One region of the Pseudomonas sp. HP_08 genome, then DNA from elsewhere that is predicted to be linked to it. Evidence: riboswitches for the same ligand, from Rfam matches in the RefSeq annotation. Region 1 holds a riboswitch; each other region holds the start of a gene.
The links. A riboswitch is a leader RNA that binds a small molecule or an ion and turns the genes downstream of it on or off. The one in region 1 is predicted to bind cobalamin.
Positions count from the first base shown of each region.

Region 2: it holds a riboswitch for cobalamin, as region 1 does, so the genes downstream of both, ACYAS9_RS29250 (ABC transporter substrate-binding protein) here and ACYAS9_RS21265 (TonB-dependent receptor) in region 1, are expected to answer to the same signal.
Region 3: it holds a riboswitch for cobalamin, as region 1 does, so the genes downstream of both, cobO (cob(I)yrinic acid a,c-diamide adenosyltransferase) here and ACYAS9_RS21265 (TonB-dependent receptor) in region 1, are expected to answer to the same signal.
Region 4: it holds a riboswitch for cobalamin, as region 1 does, so the genes downstream of both, ACYAS9_RS27755 (CbtB domain-containing protein) here and ACYAS9_RS21265 (TonB-dependent receptor) in region 1, are expected to answer to the same signal.

Region 1 covers NZ_JBTOQC010000025.1:14,936-19,123, forward strand. Annotated here, with positions in the region: gene ACYAS9_RS21265 (TonB-dependent receptor) at 1-2,128, opposite strand, end outside; cobalamin riboswitch at 2,260-2,465, opposite strand; gene ACYAS9_RS21270 (OmpA/MotB family protein) at 2,488-3,138, opposite strand; gene ACYAS9_RS21275 (hypothetical protein) at 3,135-4,188, opposite strand, start outside.
Region 2 covers NZ_JBTOQC010000053.1:46,131-50,318, forward strand. Annotated here, with positions in the region: gene ACYAS9_RS29240 (ABC transporter ATP-binding protein/permease) at 1-761, shown strand, start outside; gene ACYAS9_RS29245 (FadR/GntR family transcriptional regulator) at 1,183-1,899, shown strand; cobalamin riboswitch at 1,918-2,114, shown strand; gene ACYAS9_RS29250 (ABC transporter substrate-binding protein) at 2,257-3,270, shown strand; gene ACYAS9_RS29255 (FecCD family ABC transporter permease) at 3,267-4,188, shown strand, end outside.
Region 3 covers NZ_JBTOQC010000003.1:178,998-183,185, reverse strand. Annotated here, with positions in the region: gene ACYAS9_RS04895 (C40 family peptidase) at 1-191, shown strand, start outside; gene ACYAS9_RS04890 (C40 family peptidase) at 264-806, shown strand; gene ACYAS9_RS04885 (PQQ-dependent sugar dehydrogenase) at 828-2,141, opposite strand; cobalamin riboswitch at 2,246-2,458, shown strand; gene cobO (cob(I)yrinic acid a,c-diamide adenosyltransferase) at 2,554-3,165, shown strand; gene ACYAS9_RS04875 (cobyrinate a,c-diamide synthase) at 3,162-4,188, shown strand, end outside.
Region 4 covers NZ_JBTOQC010000051.1:270,255-274,442, forward strand. Annotated here, with positions in the region: gene nfuA (Fe-S biogenesis protein NfuA) at 1-62, shown strand, start outside; gene cobM (precorrin-4 C(11)-methyltransferase) at 187-933, opposite strand; gene ACYAS9_RS27745 (cobalamin biosynthesis protein) at 967-1,392, opposite strand; gene ACYAS9_RS27750 (CbtA family protein) at 1,376-2,077, opposite strand; gene ACYAS9_RS27755 (CbtB domain-containing protein) at 2,089-2,274, opposite strand; cobalamin riboswitch at 2,380-2,596, opposite strand; cobalamin riboswitch at 2,653-2,843, shown strand; gene cobW (cobalamin biosynthesis protein CobW) at 2,938-4,002, shown strand; gene cobN (cobaltochelatase subunit CobN) at 4,006-4,188, shown strand, end outside.

The DNA of each region.
Region 1 (4,188 bases):
CGGCGGTGACGAACAACGAGCGCGGCTGGCCCATTAGCCATTGCTGAGCGGTGTTCTGCGCGGTGGCCGCATAACGCCGGTCGAACAGGTTGTACAGTTGCAGGCCCAGGCTGACATCGGGCAGCACCTGCCAGTCGAGGTTGGCATCGACCACCGTGTAGCCCGGCACCTGAGCGGTATTGGCGGTGTTGGCATAGCGGGCATCGACGTAACGCAGGCCGACGCCGGCGTCCAGTTGCTCGGTGACGGCCTTGTTCAGCCACAGGTTGGCGGTACGCCTTGGCACATCGCTGGGGCGATTGCCGGCCCGCGAAACCACCTGGCCATTGACCACTTCATTGAAGTCATCGTATTCGGCACGCACCACCGAGGCGTTGGCGGCGACCTGCCAGCCATGCCCCAGTTGCAGGTCGAGGCTGGCTTCCAGGCCATCGGAAGACTGCTGACCAACTTGTTGGCTCAGGCGCGTGACCGGGTCGAGGGTCAGTACCTTTTTCTTGACGATGTGATAGGCCGCCAGCGTCCACTCGCCACGGCCGTCCCAGAACTGCTGCTTCAAGCCGAACTCGGTCTGCTTCGCCTCGGTCAGGTCCATCTGTTGCTGGGTCGGGTTGAGGGTGATCAGGTTGCTGATCCCGTCTTCGCTGGTCGAATACTGGCCATACAGCGACAGTTGATCGGTGACTGCGAACACCAGGCCGGCGCGCCAGTTGCCGCCGCTCAGGCTGCGATCGCTGCGGGTGCCGGCGCGTTGGTCGCTGCGATCAAGGTGATTCTGGTCGCGGCGAATGCCGGTCACCAGCGACCAGCGCTCGGACAATTGCAGGCGGTTTTCAGCAAACAGGGCGAAGGTGCGGGTCTGGGTATCGGCCAGCGGCTGGTAGGGCGACTGGCTCTGGAAATACGCCGGCGCCGGTTGCCACGGGTCGATGAAGTCGCCGCCGACATCGTTGTACGGCGAGTTATTGCCGACCTCGAAACGGATCTTGTTGTACTCGGTGCCGACCACGGTGCGGCTGTCCAGGCCGAACAGCGAATGCTGGAAGGTGAAGGTCTGGCGGTCGCCGATCTGTTCCTGGTCGTGTTTGATTTCCAGGTAGTCGCTGCGCAGTAACCGATTGCGACTGCTGTCCCAGGTGTAGGCCTCGGCATTGCGCCAGTGACGGCGGCTCTTGATCCAGTACAACTGGTTGCTGGCACTGACGGCATCGTTGATCTGCCAGTCGGTGTTGAGCCGGGTCCACTCGTCGTTGTAGCGCTGAACGGCGTTGCGGATGTTGTAGTTCTCGTCACGCAGGCTGTCACGGTAGCGGCCATCGATCAGCGGCGTGCCGAAATACGCCGCTGGCTCGCTGTCGCCGCGCTCGTGGGCGAAGGTAAAACTCAGGCTGTCCGTGGCTTGCCAGCGCAGCGCGGTACTGATGGCATTGCTGCGCGAGTCGCCATGGTCGACCCAGCCGTTGCTTTGCTGCTGGTTGAGGGTCAGGCGATAACTCAGGCTGTCGCTCAGCGAGCCGCCGCTGTCCAGCGCGGTCTGCTGGCGATCGTACGAGCCATAGCCGACGCGCAGGCGATTGCGGATCGCGCCGTCGAAGGGTTTTTTCGACACCACATTGATCGTCGCGCCCGTGGCGCCTTCACCGTACAAGACCGACGCCGGACCGTTGAGCACATCGATGTGATCGACCATCCAGGTGTCGACCGGAAAGGTCTGGGTGCCGAAACCGGTGTACAGCCGCGAGCCGTCGAACAGGGTCATCACCGACTCATGGCCGGTGAAGCCTCGCGCCGACAGCGCGGTGTTGCCATTGCCGGGTGCAGCGATGCTGGAAATGCCCGGTGCGCGGCTGACCGCTTCCTGCACGCTCTGGTTATTGCGCTGTTCGATGGTCTTGCTGTCGATGCGGCTGACGCTGGCCGGGGTCTGCAAGGACGTCAGGGCAAGCCGCGAGCCGGTGGCCTGTGGTGTGTTCAGGGGGCTGGTGGTGTGTTCGGCGACCTCGTTGACGCTGGTGGCCGGCAAGGTAAGCGCCGACTCTGCGCCTGGGGCGGCGGCAGAAAAAGTCAGCAGGGGCAGCAGGCTCAGTTGCAGCGAGCGTTGCAGGTGCAAAGGGGAGAAACGGGACATGCTATTCCAACTCGATCAGGAAAGAATGAACCCGGAGGGAATAACGCATAGGGAATCGCACGCACAGGCGCACGAGTACCGGCCTGCGCCCGCCCACCGCGGGAATTGCCAAGCGAGTGTGATAGTGGAGCCTCACACGTGGGCTTCAGGCCGGTCTCCGGGCTTGCGAGGATCATGAAACCTTCACCTTCCCATGCTGACGCACAGTGGTCTGTCGAAGGGTTCGCTCGCTTACCGTTGCGGGGGCAGCGCCGGACTAATCACTTGAGGTGACGCACCGGCTTCCCGTTTCACCCCATGCACGGCGGCATGGGGCACCTGAAACTGGGGCGGCATATGACCACCGATCAGGGGCTGCGTCAATACGTGGTGGGTCTGGCCATGACCAGTTGAATCTCGACCCGGCGGTTCAAGGCGCTGCCTGGATCGATGCCCGGTTTTGGCCGCGAGTCGCCGTAGCCGGCCACCACCACGCGCATCGCCTGCTGTGCATCGAGCGTCTGCACCAGCAGCTTGCGTGCTTCGCGGGCACGGGCCGCCGACAGCGTGTAGTTGTCGTCGTACACCGTGCAAAAGCGCGCAAAGTCGGTGACCGGACGCGCCACCGGCAGGTTATCGGTATGGCCCTCGACCAGCACCTGTGCCTGCGCCGAGTCCTGAATGAACGCCGCGATGCGCACGCTCAGCTTGCCTAGCACCGCGCGGGTGGCCGGGGTGATGCAGGCACTGCCACGGGCGAAGGCGTCATCGGGCAAGGTCAGGCGGCGGTTGGCAATGTCGATCTCGACCAGCGTGGCTTCGCCGGTGCGTTCAAGATCGGCCTTCATCTCCGTCAGCAAGGCGTTCAAGCCCTGGCTGCGCGCGGCCTCAGTGGCCTGTTGCTCGGCTTTGCTGGCGGCTTCACCCACCTTGTTCTGCAACACCGAGACCACCAGCATCAGCATGATCACCGCCATGACCCCGGCCATCAGGTCCGAGATGGACACCCATTCATTGGGTTTGTCTTTCATGCCGGGTCACGCAGGTTAAGCGTCTCGATTTTATCGGCGAGCCCATTCACGCTGCCTGCAATCGTATCGACCGATTCCTGCAATTGCGCCGTCGCCGCATGCCATTGCTGCACCACCTGCTCGGTGCGCTCATCCAGGCTGGCCAGTGAGCGGTTGCCATCGCCGGCCTGGGTGCCGAGGGTCATTAACTGCTTGATCAGAATGCCGTGATGCCCCTGGGCCTGTTGCGCCAGTTGCCGCTCCAGCGACTGCAATTCATCCAGCTGCAGCGTGGCACGTTCGGCACGGTGGTCGAGGCTGTCCAGCGACAGGTTGCTCTCTTCGGTCAGGGTGGCCAGTGTCGCCAGATGACTGATCAGCAGATCATGCTGTTCCTGCGCTTGCGGATTCTGCTGCCCGGCCAGAATCGTGAGCTGCTCAAGCTGCTGCCCGGAGGCCGCTGCCTGTCGATCGAGACTGGCCAGAGAATGATTGCCTTCGCCGATCTGGTTGCTCAGCGCGGTGAATTGCTCGACCAGCGCTTCATGCTGGCCTTGGGTCTGCTTGGCCATCTGCATGTTCAGCAGCTTGAGTCCCTTGAATTCCCCGGCCAGCAACTGCGATTGCGCATTGATCGCCTGCACCAGCCGCTCACCGACCCGCTCCAGCGCTTCGCGGGCCTGGCGATCGCGTGCGTCGCTGTGCTCACGCAGCGCGGTGCGGTTGTGGTCCATGGCCTGCTTCATTTGCCGCACGCACCAGTCGGTGCGGCGGCTGTCGGCGGACCAGCGCGACGCCTCCCAGAGCTTGAGCACGATGAAGGCGATGATGCCCCAGGTCGAGGTTTTGAACTTCGAGCCCAGGTCTTTCATCATCCCGGTCAGTTGCGACAGCGAATCGCTCATGGCATTGAGCGAATCGGCGCTGCCTTGCAGCACGCCCGAGGCCTTGTCCAGCGCCATGCCCAGGCCTAGAAAAGTGCCCAGCAGGCCGAAAATCAGCAGCAGCCCCGGCATATTGCCGACGATGCGCTCGGGCAGCGAGGCCAGGGCGTGGCTCAGTTCACTGATC
Region 2 (4,188 bases), on a different contig from region 1:
GTGCGGTGCAGGGTTCGCTGAGCTGGCTGATCGACGTGTACCCGCGCTTGATGATGCTCAGCGCCGCAATCGAGCGGCTCGGGCAGTTTCAACAGGCCATCGCCACCACCCGCTGCCAGGTGTGCGAGTGCCCGCGCGGCTCGGTGTTGCGCCTGGACAACCTGCAAGTGCAGTTGCCCAACGGCAAGCCGCTGCTGAAAAACCTCAACCTGATCGCCACGCCCGGCCAGTGGCTGCGCATCGAAGGCCGCAGCGGGCTGGGCAAATCGACCTTGCTGCGCACCCTGCAAGGCTTGTGGCCGTGGTATCACGGCTGCTGGCAATTGCCGGGCGGCAGCAGCCTGTTGATTCCGCAACAGCCTTATCTGCCCAACCTGCCGCTGCGCCAGTTACTGGCCTACCCGGCCAGCGTCTGCCCGCCGGACGAGCGCCTGAGCGAAGCATTGCAACAGGTGGGTCTCGGCCACCTGGCGGGTCGCCTGGAGGCGCAATGCGAGTGGGCCCGCGAATTGTCGGGCGGTGAGCAACAGCGCCTGGGCATTGCCCGCGTCTTGTTGTATGCGCCGCAAACGTTGTACCTGGACGAAGCCACCAACCAGCTGGATGAGCCAAGCGCCTGCCAGTTGTTGACGACGGTGCGCCAGGCACTGCCCAACACGCTGGTGGTCGGCATTACCCACCAGCCCGGTGTGGCGCGGCTGTTTTCACGGACGCTGGATCTGGAGGGCGGGCAGCGACTTCGAGGTATGACATCTTCGTGAAAATATCTCGGCCTTTTGCCTCTTTATCGACTCCGGCATGCTGAAAAACGCAGAAAACCTATAAAATTCATCACACAACCTATTGACACGGGCCGCTGCACAGACGAATAATCGCCACCAAGTTGTATGACAACATATAAATAAAGCCCTAATAATTACAAAATCAGCAGGCCGTCATGACCATTATCCGCACCCGTGTCACGCGACTACCCGATCCTGTCCACGCCCTTCCGGGCGAAGAAAGACTCCCCGCGTATACGCAGCGCATCGGCTGAACCCCGAGCGCAGCACTTTCTTTTTTGGAGCAGTCGGGTGGCCAAGGGCACCCGTCGCAGCGTTCAGTAGTGGCGACTCTGTTCGGCTTGCTGTTGCTCATTTTCTTCATCAATCGGCACCGGCGCGTGAGGATTTCCCCATCGACATGGAACACCCTTCTCCCGCCTCGGGCCGTCGCTCCAACCTGACCCGGCAACTGGTCGCCGAGCTCTCGCGCAAAATTCGCGAGGGCGAGATCAGGAGCGGTGAAAAACTGCCGACCGAGCTGGCCATCAGTCGTGATAACGGCGTCAGCCGCACCGTGGTGCGCGAGGCCATGTCGCGTTTGCAGGCCGAAGGTCTGGTCGAGACCCGCCACGGCATCGGCACCTTTGTCGTCGATGCCTCGCAACCGCGCAGTGTCACCGCCGAGCAGCCACACCTCGGCAGCCGCCAGGACGCTGTCGCCATACTGGAACTGCGCCTGAGTGTGGAGCCGGAGGCCGCCGCCCTCGCCGCCCGGCGCCGCACTCCGGAACAACTTGAAGCCATTGCCCAGGCCCTGCACCGGTTGCAGGTGTGTGCCCGCCAGGGCGGCGACACGCTGCAGGCCGACTATGAGTTTCACCGCCAGATCGCCCTGTGCACCACCAACAGTTTTTTCACCGACGTGATGAATCAGTTGGGCAGCAGCATCCTGCCGCGCATCGGCACCGGCTTCGGCACTCAACCGGTGCTGGCCGATGCCCAGGACCCGGATGCCCAGAGCCGCGAGCAGGAGCAGATCTTCACCGCCATCCGCCATCAGGACAGCGACACGGCCCGCGCGGCGATGCGTCTGCATTTGATCAATTGCCTGCAACGGCTGGCGACAAACAATTAGCGACTTGCTGGTTGATCGTTTACCATGCCGCCCGTCGGTTTCCGAGAGGAACTAACAGGGAATTCGCAGGCCGTGCCCGCACGCGCCAACAACGAAACTGCCCCCGCAACTGTAGGCATCGAGCCGCTCCATTGAGGTCACTGGGTCAACCCGGGAAGGCCGGAGCAAGGCGTAGACGTGCCAGTCAGGAGACCTGCCGACACACACTTTTACTGACCGGCGGGGTGTCCGGGAAGGACATCCGCGCACGCCTGTCGGCCGTGTGTCTTGCTGCCTCCTGCCGGTCGGGAAGCGGCCGCGATGTATTTCCTGCCTGTACACTGCGCCCCGCTTTTGTACGAATGGAGATCGCCTTTCATGTCACTGCCCCGCCTGGCCACCCTGTTTGCTGCTCTGGGCTTTTCCGGCCTGAGCCTCGCCGCGCCCACTCAGTACCCGTTGACCCTGGAAAACTGCGGCATGCCGCTGACCTTCGCCAAGGCACCGGACAAGGCAGTGACCATCGGCCAGGCCGGCACCGAGATGTTCTATGAGCTGGGCCTGGGCGAGCGCCTGGCTGGCACGTCGTTGTGGTTCAACAATGTGCAGCCGCGCTTCAAGGAACAGAACGACAAGGTCGAGCGCCTGGCCGACAACGACCCAAGCTTTGAGGCGGTGATCGGCAAGCGTCCGGGGCTGGTGGCCGTGCAACTGGAATGGATGGTCGGCAAACAGGGCGTGGTCGGCACCCGCGAGCAGTTTCATGACCTGAAGATTCCGACCTACATCATGCCGTCCGACTGTGAAGGCAAGGACAACCTGGTCGGCGCCGACGGCACGCGCCTGGAGCCGTTTCGCATCGACACCATCTACAAGAGTGTCGAGCAACTGGCGCAGATCTTCGATGTTCAGGATCGCGGCGAGCAGGTGGTCAGCGAGCTGAAGGCACGGCTGGCCAAGGCTCTGGCCAACGTTGACCGCAACAAGGCCAAGGATGTGTCGGCGGTGTTCTGGTTCTCCAGCGCCGACCTTGATATCGACCCGTACGTGGCCGGCCGCAAGGGCATCCCGGACTTCATGCTCAACAGCCTGGGCATGCGCAATATCGTCGAGTCCGATGAAGAGTGGCCGACCGTTGGCTGGGAAACCATCGCCAAGGCCAACCCGAGCATTCTGGTGATCGCACGCATGGACCGTCGCCGCTTCCCGGCTGACGACTACACCCGAAAACTGGAATTTCTCAAGTCGGACCCGGTGACGCGCAACATGGACGCGGTGAAAAACGACCGCATCGTCATCATCGATGCCGACGCCATGCAGGCCAGCCTGCGCATGTTCACCGGCATCGAAGAACTGGCCGACGCCGCTGACCGGTTCAACAAATCCAAATGAAAATCCAGGTCGTGCTGGGCCATGTGCTGTGGGTGAGCGTCGTGCTGGTGCTGGCGGTGATCGCCGGCGCCGCCATCGGCGAAACCCGCATCAGCATGGAAGTGGTCTGGCAGATCCTGGCCAATAAACTGTGGAGCGCCGGTTACCCGGTCGACCCTATCGATGAAGGCATCATCTGGAATTACCGCCTGACCCGCGCCATCGTCGCTGCCGCCTGTGGCGCCGGCCTGGCGCTGTCGGGCGTGGTGTTGCAGTCGCTGCTGCGCAACCCGCTGGCCGAGCCTTACCTGCTGGGAATTTCGGCCGGCGCCTCGACCGGCGCGGTGCTGGTGGCGTTGCTGGGCCTGGGAGCCGGGGCGATTTCGTTATCGGCCGGCGCGTTTGTCGGCGCCATGGCGGCATTCGCGATGGTCACCCTGCTCGCCCGTTCTTCCCAGGGTTCCAGCGCCGCCGGGCACATCATTCTGGCGGGCATTGCCGGCTCGCAGTTGTTCAATGCCCTGACCTCGTTTTTGATCACCAAGTCGGCCAGTTCCGAACAGGCGCGCGGCATCATGTTCTGGCTGCTCGGCAACCTCAGCGGGGTGCGCTGGCATTCGGTATGGCTGGCGGTGCCGGTGGTGCTGGCCGGCCTGCTGGTGTGCATGTGGCATCGGCGGGCGCTGGATGCGTTCATGTTCGGCAGCGATTCGGCCGCCTCGCTGGGCATTCCGGTGCGCCGTGTGCAGGTGCTGCTGATTACCTGCGCGGCGTTGATTACGGCGGTGATGGTGTCGATTGTCGGCTCCATCGGTTTTGTCGGCCTGGTGATTCCGCATGCGGTGCGCATGCTGGTCGGCGTGCGCCACGCGCGACTGGTGCCGGTCAGCGCATTGTGCGGCGCGCTGTTTCTGATTGCCGCCGATGTGCTGTCGCGCA
Region 3 (4,188 bases), on a different contig from region 1:
ATCAGTTCATCCACTCCAGCAGCCGCCGCAGCGGTGGGGTGCGTATCGACAGCCTGGACGACTCGTACTGGAGCAAGACTTTCATCGAGGCCAAGCGTGCTTTGGTCATGGCGCCCGCCGCCGGTGAAGTACAAACCACTGCGATGACCTCGACCAGCGTGAAACCAGCTACTATCAAACGCCATAAATGACGTGATGCCCGGTCTCTGACCGGGTTTTTGCTTTCGGCAACTAGGCCGCATCCGGATGGAGAAGTTGTGGTTATGTCGATGACATTGCGCCTGGCTGTAATTTCCCTTGCTGCGCTGCTGGGTGCCTGTGCCAGCGCGCCGCCGCCCCCGCAACCCCGTATCGTTCAGCGCCCTGTACTGGCCGCGCCTGCCACCGTGCCTTCGGCAGCTGTCGAAGACGTGCTGTTCCGCGCCTTTAGCCTGGTGGGTACGCCGTATCGCTGGGGCGGCAATACCCCCGATTCCGGATTCGATTGCAGTGGCCTGATCAGTTATGTCTACCGTGACATGGCCGGCATCAGCCTGCCGCGCTCCACGCGCGACATGATCGTGATGAATGCGCCCACTGTCGGTCGCGAGCAGCTGCAGACCGGCGACCTGGTGTTTTTCGCCACCTCAGGCGGCTCGCAGGTATCGCATGCCGGTATCTATGTCGGCGAAGGCCGCTTCGTGCATGCCCCGGCCACGGGCGGCACGGTCAAGCTCGACAGCCTGAGCAAGCCGTATTGGCAGAAAGCCTATCTGAATGCCAAGCGCATTATCCACCCGGAAAACCTGGCACAGAACGGCCGCTGATTGCAGCGGCCGGTTCCCGCCTCATTGCGTTGAGGTCACCCGCCAGATCTTGTTGCCTACATCATCGGCCACCAGCAAGCCACCGCGCTGATCGTTGATCACGCCGACCGGGCGACCCTGGGCTTTTTCCTCCTTGTTCAAAAAGCCTGTCAGCACATCGATCGGTTGACCAGCGGGCTTGCCGTCCTTGAACGGAATAAACACCACCTTGTAACCACTGTGCGGCTTGCGGTTCCATGAGCCGTGCTGGCCGATGAACAAACCCTGATTGAATGGCGCGGCCAGGGTTTTGCCGTCAGCGAATACCAGGCCCAGCGAAGCGGTGTGCGGGCCTACCGCGTAGTCCGGCGCGATGGCCTTGGCGACCAGTTCCGGGTTTTGCGGCTCGACACGCTTGTCGACATGCTGACCGTAATAACTGTAGGGCCAGCCATAAAAGCCGCCGTCCTGCACCGAGGTCACATAGTCGGGCACCAGATCGCTGCCGATCTCGTCACGCTCGTTGACCGCTGTCCACAACTTGCCGGTCACAGGTTCCCAGTCCATGCCGTTGGGATTGCGCAGGCCCGAAGCGAAGATGCGTTTCTGGCCCGAGGCGCGGTCCACCTCCCAGATGGCGGCCCGGCCTTGTTCCTGGTCCATGCCGTTTTCGCCGACATTGCTGTTGGAGCCGACGGTGACATACAGCTTGCTGCCGTCTTTGCTGGCAATCACGTTCTTGGTCCAGTGGTGATTAAGCGGGCCGCCGGGCAGGTCAGTGACTTTGGTGGCCGCTGCACTGATGCGGGTCTGGCCGCTTTCATATGGAAAACTGATCAGGCGGTCTGTGTCGGCCACATATAAGGTGTTGTCCACCAGCGTGATGCCGAACGGCGAATTGAGGTTTTCCAGCAACACCGAGCGGGTCTCGGCGATGCCGTCGCGGTTTTCATCGCGCAGCAGGGTGATGCGGTTGGCGCTGGGCACGCCGGCACCGGCGCGGCTCATGACCTTCTGCGACACCCAGTCGCGCAGGCCCGAGCTTTCCTTGGCCGGCCCGTTGGACTCGGCCACCAGCACATCGCCATTGGGCAACGCATACAGCCAGCGTGGATGGTCCAGACCCTCGGCGAACGCCACCACTTGCGTGCCCGGTGCGGCGACCGGTTTGCCGCCTTCCGGCCAGCCGATGGCCGGAGCGATATTGACCGTCGGGATCAGGGTCTTGTTGGGCTCGGGCAATTGCGGATCAGGGCCGAAGCCGTCGGCGACTTGCAGCTTGGAGGTTTCGCCACAGGCTGCAAGGCCGCCAGCGGTGAGCAGAATGATTGCGTAACGCGGGTCGAGTCTGAACATGCCGGGGTTATCTCGCAAAACCAGAGGAGGTTAAAGAGTAGAGAAGTGCCCGCTCGGGAGGTTCAATCCCAATACTGTTTGACGCTGTTTGCCCAACCCTCTACCCTTCGCCGCTTGTTTCAGGTGCCTGGCAATCATTGATTGGCAAGGTGAAACAGGGAAGCCGGTCAGGAGCCATCCGATTCCGGCGCTGCCCCCGCAACGGTAGATGAGTCAAGGCTGTGTCCGACGCCACTGGGTTTGTCCCGGGAAGGCGCACCGCCAGGGACAATGTCCCGCTCATGAGCCCGGAGACCGGCCTGTCACTTTTTCACAGCATCACGGCGGGCGATGCTCTGCACAGGGTTACGCGCCTGCGGCCCGATGCTGTCCTGTCGTCTGCTTTCGCGTGCCCCCCAGCGGAGAGCTGAAGATGAACCAATCCCCCGAACGTGACGAACGCCATCTGGCGCGCATGCTGCGCAAAAAAGCCATTATTGACGAGCGTATTGCCAACTCCCCCAACGAATGCGGCTTGCTGCTGGTCTTGAGCGGCAACGGCAAGGGCAAAAGCAGCTCGGCGTTCGGCATGCTTGCCCGCGCCATGGGGCACGACATGCAGTGCGGCGTGGTGCAGTTCATCAAGGGCCGCAACAGCACTGGCGAAGAGCTGTTCTTCCGGCGTTTTCCCGAGCAGGTGCGCTACCACGTGATGGGCGAAGGCTTTACCTGGGAAACCCAGGATCGCCAGCGTGACATCGCTGCCGCCGAGGCTGCCTGGGAAGTCTCGAAGCAATTGCTCAGTGACCCGGCCATCGGCCTGGTGATTCTCGATGAGCTCAACATTGCCCTCAAGCACGGCTACCTGGACCTGGATCAGGTCCTGAGCGACCTGCAGGCGCGCCCGCCCATGCAGCACGTGGTGGTCACCGGTCGCGGCGCCAAGCCCGAACTGATCGAGCTGGCCGATACCGTGTCGGAAATCGCCATGGTCAAGCATGCCTTCCAGGCCGGCATTCGTGCGCAAAAGGGCATCGAGCTGTGAGTGACGCTGCACGCCAATGCCCCGCTGTATTGATTGCCGCCCCGGCTTCCGGGCAGGGCAAGACCACAGTAACGGCGGCCCTGGCCCGCTTGCATCGCAACCAGGGACGCAAGGTGCGCGTCTTCAAATGCGGGCCGGACTTTCTTGATCCGATGATTCTGGAGCGCGCCAGCGGTGCGCCGGTTTATCAGCTCGACCTGTGGATGGTCGGTGCCGAAGAAAGCCGCCGTCTGTTGTGGGAAGCGGCCAGCGAGGCCGATCTGATTCTGATTGAAGGCGTGATGGGGCTGTTCGACGGCACGCCGTCCAGCGCCGATCTGGCACGGCACTTCGGTGTGCCGGTGCTGGGCGTGATCGACGGCACCGCCATGGCGCAGACCTTCGGCGCGCTGGCACTGGGGCTGGCGCGCTATCAACCGGACCTGCCGTTTGCCGGTGTCCTGGCCAACCGGGTCGGCACCGTGCGCCACGCGCAATTGCTGGAAAACAGCCTGACCGAAGGCCTGCGCTGGTACGGCGCGCTATCACGCGAAACCGGCATCGAGTTGCCCAGCCGGCACCTGGGGCTGGTGCAGGCCAGCGAGCTGAACGATCTGGATGCACGCCTGGACGCCGCCGCCCATGCCTTGGGCAGCACCTGCGAAGTCACGTTGCCGCCGCCGGTCAGCTTTGCTGCCCCCGAGCCGCAAGCGGTCGAGCCGCTGCTGGCCGGGGTGCGTATCGCCATCGCGCGTGACGAGGCGTTTGCCTTTACCTACGGCGCCAGCCTTGATTTGCTGCGCAATATGGGCGCCGAGCTGAGCTTCTTTTCGCCGATCCATGACACGCAACTGCCCGACGCCGACAGCCTGTACCTGCCCGGCGGCTATCCCGAGTTGCACCATGTGACGCTGTGCGCCAACCAGCCGATGCGCGCGGCCATTGCCGCCCACCATGCGGCCGGCAAGCCGATTCTGGCCGAGTGCGGCGGCATGCTGTATCTGCTTGATGCACTGACCGATGTGCAAGGCGTACGGGCCGAAC
Region 4 (4,188 bases), on a different contig from region 1:
CCGAGCTGCACGGCGTACGCGACGTCACCGACCATACGCAGAAAGAAAACGCCTACTACTAAGTAAGCAGCAGCGCTCCCCTGTAGGAGCGCGCTTGCCCGCGACCGGCTGCGTTAGCAGTCGTAAATTTTCAGCGTTTCCGAGATTTTGCGAGCGCTGCGCACTCGGTCGCGGGCAAGCGCGCTCCTACGGCCTGTACAAATGTGCGTGTCCCGCCCGGTACAGCGATGACTCGGCAAAATTGTCCGCTGCCAATACCCGCCCAACCAGAATCAACGCCGTACGCCTGAAGCCTTTGGCCGTTACCTTCTGCTCAATGTCCGCAAGCGTGCCCAGCACCCAATCCTGGTCCGGCCAGCTGGCGCGATGCACCACGGCAATCGGGCAATCGGCGCCGTAATGCGGCAGCAACTCATCGACAATCCGCCCGATATTCTTGACCCCCAAGTGAATCGCCATGGTCGTGCCGTGCCGCGCCAGGTCGCCGAGTGCTTCACCGGCAGGCATCTCGGTGCTGTCGGCAAAGCGGGTCAGGATCACGCTTTGGGCAATATCAGGCAGGGTCAGCTCGCTTTCCAGCAACGCCGCGCACGCCGCTGTCGCGGTGACGCCGGGGATGATCTGGAACGGAATATCCAGCTCGCGCAGGCAGCGAATCTGCTCGCCAATGGCGCCATACAGGCTCGGGTCGCCGGAATGGACACGAGCGACATCCAGGCCCTGTGCATGAGCAGATTTCATCAAGGCGACGATCTGTTCGAGGTGCAACTCGGCACTGTTGACCACTTGACGGGCGTTATTGCCTTCCAGCACCGCCATGGGTACCAGCGAACCTGCATAAATAATCACCGGGCAGCTACGGATCAGACGCTGGCCCTTGACGGTGATCAGTTCCGGGTCGCCGGGGCCGGCGCCGATGAAATAAACAGTCAATGAACACTCCGGAAGCTTGAATCAAAGCCGGCATTATCCGCCCCTTGATGGGCTGATTGCCAAGGCCAATGTCGCCTGGCGGTTTTTCCGGTACTCGATCAGCAGCCGGGAAGGGGCACCGCTCAACTGGCTGGCCATTGCCAGCGCGGCACTTTCGGCAACGCCATGACAGCCGGTGCGCTCGAAGGCGAGCGCCGAGCGATGGGTCAACTGGCCTTCATTTACCTGCAACTGCGCCGCACTGAAAAACACCAGCGGCAAGCCAAGCTGCCCGGCCAGTTGCCGCAGGCCTGGTTCGTCACGCTTGCTGTCGATAGAGGTCAGCGCACTGATCGCGCTGGTCTTCAGGCCGTACTCATGCAGGCTGCGCTCGATCAGGTCCAGCAGCACCTCGGCCGGGCAGCCTTGTTGGCAGCCCAGGCCGATCGCCAACAACGGTCTATCAGTATTGCCCGGCATGCCGGCCGCGACGGAACAGCCAGGCGCTGATCGCACCCAATGCTGCCCAGAACAGTGCATTGGTTACCAGGGAGGCGACGATAAACTGCGACTCCAGTGCTTCAGGCGCCAGGCTGGAATGCTGCTCCGGCTGTGGCGCGCCGATCACGTGCGGCACCACCAGCAAGGCAACACCCAGCAGCTTGAGCAGTGCGCCTCGACCGAAGACGATCAGCGCAAGACCGGCGGCCGTTGCCGCGGCGGTGGAAATCCACCAGGTCTGGCGCTGGCCAAGATCGGCCGCTGCGGTGCCCGGCAATTCCGGTGGCAATCCCAGCGTGGGTGCCAGAACAAATACCGCAAACCCGGCCAGTCCCCAGAACAGCCCCTGAACCGCGCTGCCCGGTGCGCGCAGGGTATAAAGCCCGGCCAGCATCAAGGCAAAACCCACGGCGACCACAAGGTTGCCGCCGGTGGTCGACAGCAGGCGCTGCCAGCCATCTTCCGGCGACCAGGCTTCTTCGTCGTGTTCATGCACATGCGCAGCAGCGCCCGGCTCATGGGAATGCTCTTGAGCGGCAGGCGCCTGCTCGAAGGTTTCTGCTTCAAGAATCAACGGCGTCAGCCACAGGCTTTGCACCAGGGTCAACAGCAGGGCCGCGAGCAGGCCGCTGAAACCGGCTGTCTGCACAATTCGCTTGAACATGGGTTCAGGTCTCAATGGCAAGGAAAGGCGGCGCTGTGCCGGGTGTCGTGCGCGGCGTTGTGCACGGCATCGATGTGCGAGAAGCCGGCGAAATACACCAGGCTGCAGCCGAGCAGAACGGCGCCGATGGCGGCGGTCAGGCGCTGGCTGAGGGTCGTGGGGGTAGCGGCTGAATGGCTGCTGCTGATGATCGACATGCTGCGTGCCTCTTGAGTGAAGGGCAGGTGTGAAGGGCAGGCATGCGCACGGACACCGGCCAGCGAACACGGGCAGGTATCGACTGCGCCCGCCCACCGCGGGGTGTCTGAATTCGATTGCGGGCCGGTCTCCGGGCTCGCGAGGGATGCTTGGAGCATCTGCCAGGAATCGCCTTCCCATGCCCGAGGGCACAGTGGATTGACTCCTCACTCGCTTACCGTTGCGGGGGCAGCACCGGACTTTGCGTCGCTTGAAAAACACAGACGCAGCACCGGTTTCCCGTTTCACCCTGTGAAGGGCACCCGTAACAAGGTGTGTAGAAGATCATGGGGCACGGCCAACGTCAATCTCGACATTGACCTGTCAGCGGCCACTGCGTAGCCTTGCGCCCTTGAGGTTCCTTGACCTGTACAGGCAAGGCTAAGACGGGAATACGGTCAAGCCGTAGCTGCCCCCGCAACTGTAAGCGGTCATGTTCGTCGCACAGCCACTGCGCAAGCGGGAAGGCGCGCCGGATGCCTTCAAGGCCACCGCCAGCCAGGAGACCTGCCTCAACCGAATTCTCACTACAACCGGGCGGGGTGATCCGGTGGCGATTCGCACTGTGCGCACGGCGTGCGGTGGTCGTCCTGCTTGCCCGCCGCATTGCCAAAGGGCATCCGATGAAAACTCTCGCCAAGCTTCCCGTCACCATCGTCACCGGCTTTCTGGGCTCGGGTAAAACCACGCTGCTGCGGCACATGCTCGACAACGCCGAAGGCCGGCGCATCGCGGTGATCGTCAACGAGTTCGGCGAGCTGGGCATCGACGGTGAAATCCTCAAGCAATGCACCATCGGCTGCACTGAAGAAGAGGCCAGCGGCCGTATCTTCGAGCTGGCCAACGGCTGCCTGTGCTGCACCGTGCAAGAAGAGTTCTTCCCGGTCATGCGCGAACTGGTCGAGCGCCGTGGCGACCTGGATCATATCCTGATTGAAACCTCGGGCCTGGCGCTGCCCAAGCCGCTGGTCCAGGCCTTCCAGTGGCCGGAAATCCGCAATGCCTGCACGGTGGATGCGGTCATCACCGTGGTCGACAGCCCGGCAGTCAAGGCCGGCACCTTCGCCGCTTACCCGGATCAGGTCGACGCGCAGCGCAAGCTGGACCCGAACCTGGACCACGAATCGCCGCTGCACGAGCTGTTCGCTGATCAACTGGCCAGTGCCGATCTGGTAATCCTCAATAAAGCCGACATGATCGACGCCGAAGGCCTGGCGGCGGTGCGCGCTGAAGTCGCCGAAGAGCTGCCGCCCGCGGTCAAGGTCATCGAAGCCAGCAACGGCCGCCTGCCGCTGAGCGTATTGCTGGGCCTGGGCGCCGAGTCGGAGCTGCACATCGACGGGCGCAAGACCCACCACGATCATCACGAAGGCGACGATCACGACGACCATGATCACGATGCCTTCGACTCGATCTCGATCAAACTGCCCGAAGCCGACGAAGCACGCCTGCTCGCGGCCCTGACGCAACTGGTGGTCGAGTACGGCATCCTGCGCGTCAAAGGCTTTGTGGCCATCCCCGGCAAACCGATGCGCCTGCTGGTGCAGGGTGTCGGCACCCGTTTCGACAAGCATTTCGACCGCGCCTGGCGCGCCGATGAAGAACGCGCCACGCAACTGGTGCTGATCGGCCAGGAACTGGACGCGGCCGTTCTCGAAGCGCGTCTGCACGCGGCACTGGCTGGCTGATCCATGCACCTGCTGAGAACCCAGCCCGGTGGTTTTGTACCGGACGACAGCATCGCCGACCTCGGGCAAACCCCCGCCGAGCTGGTGATTCTCTGCAGCGGCGACTCCAGCCTGGCCTTGCTGGCCGAGGCGGCGCAGCAACTGCCCGATGATTACCCGAGCCTGCGCCTGGCCAACCCGATGCAG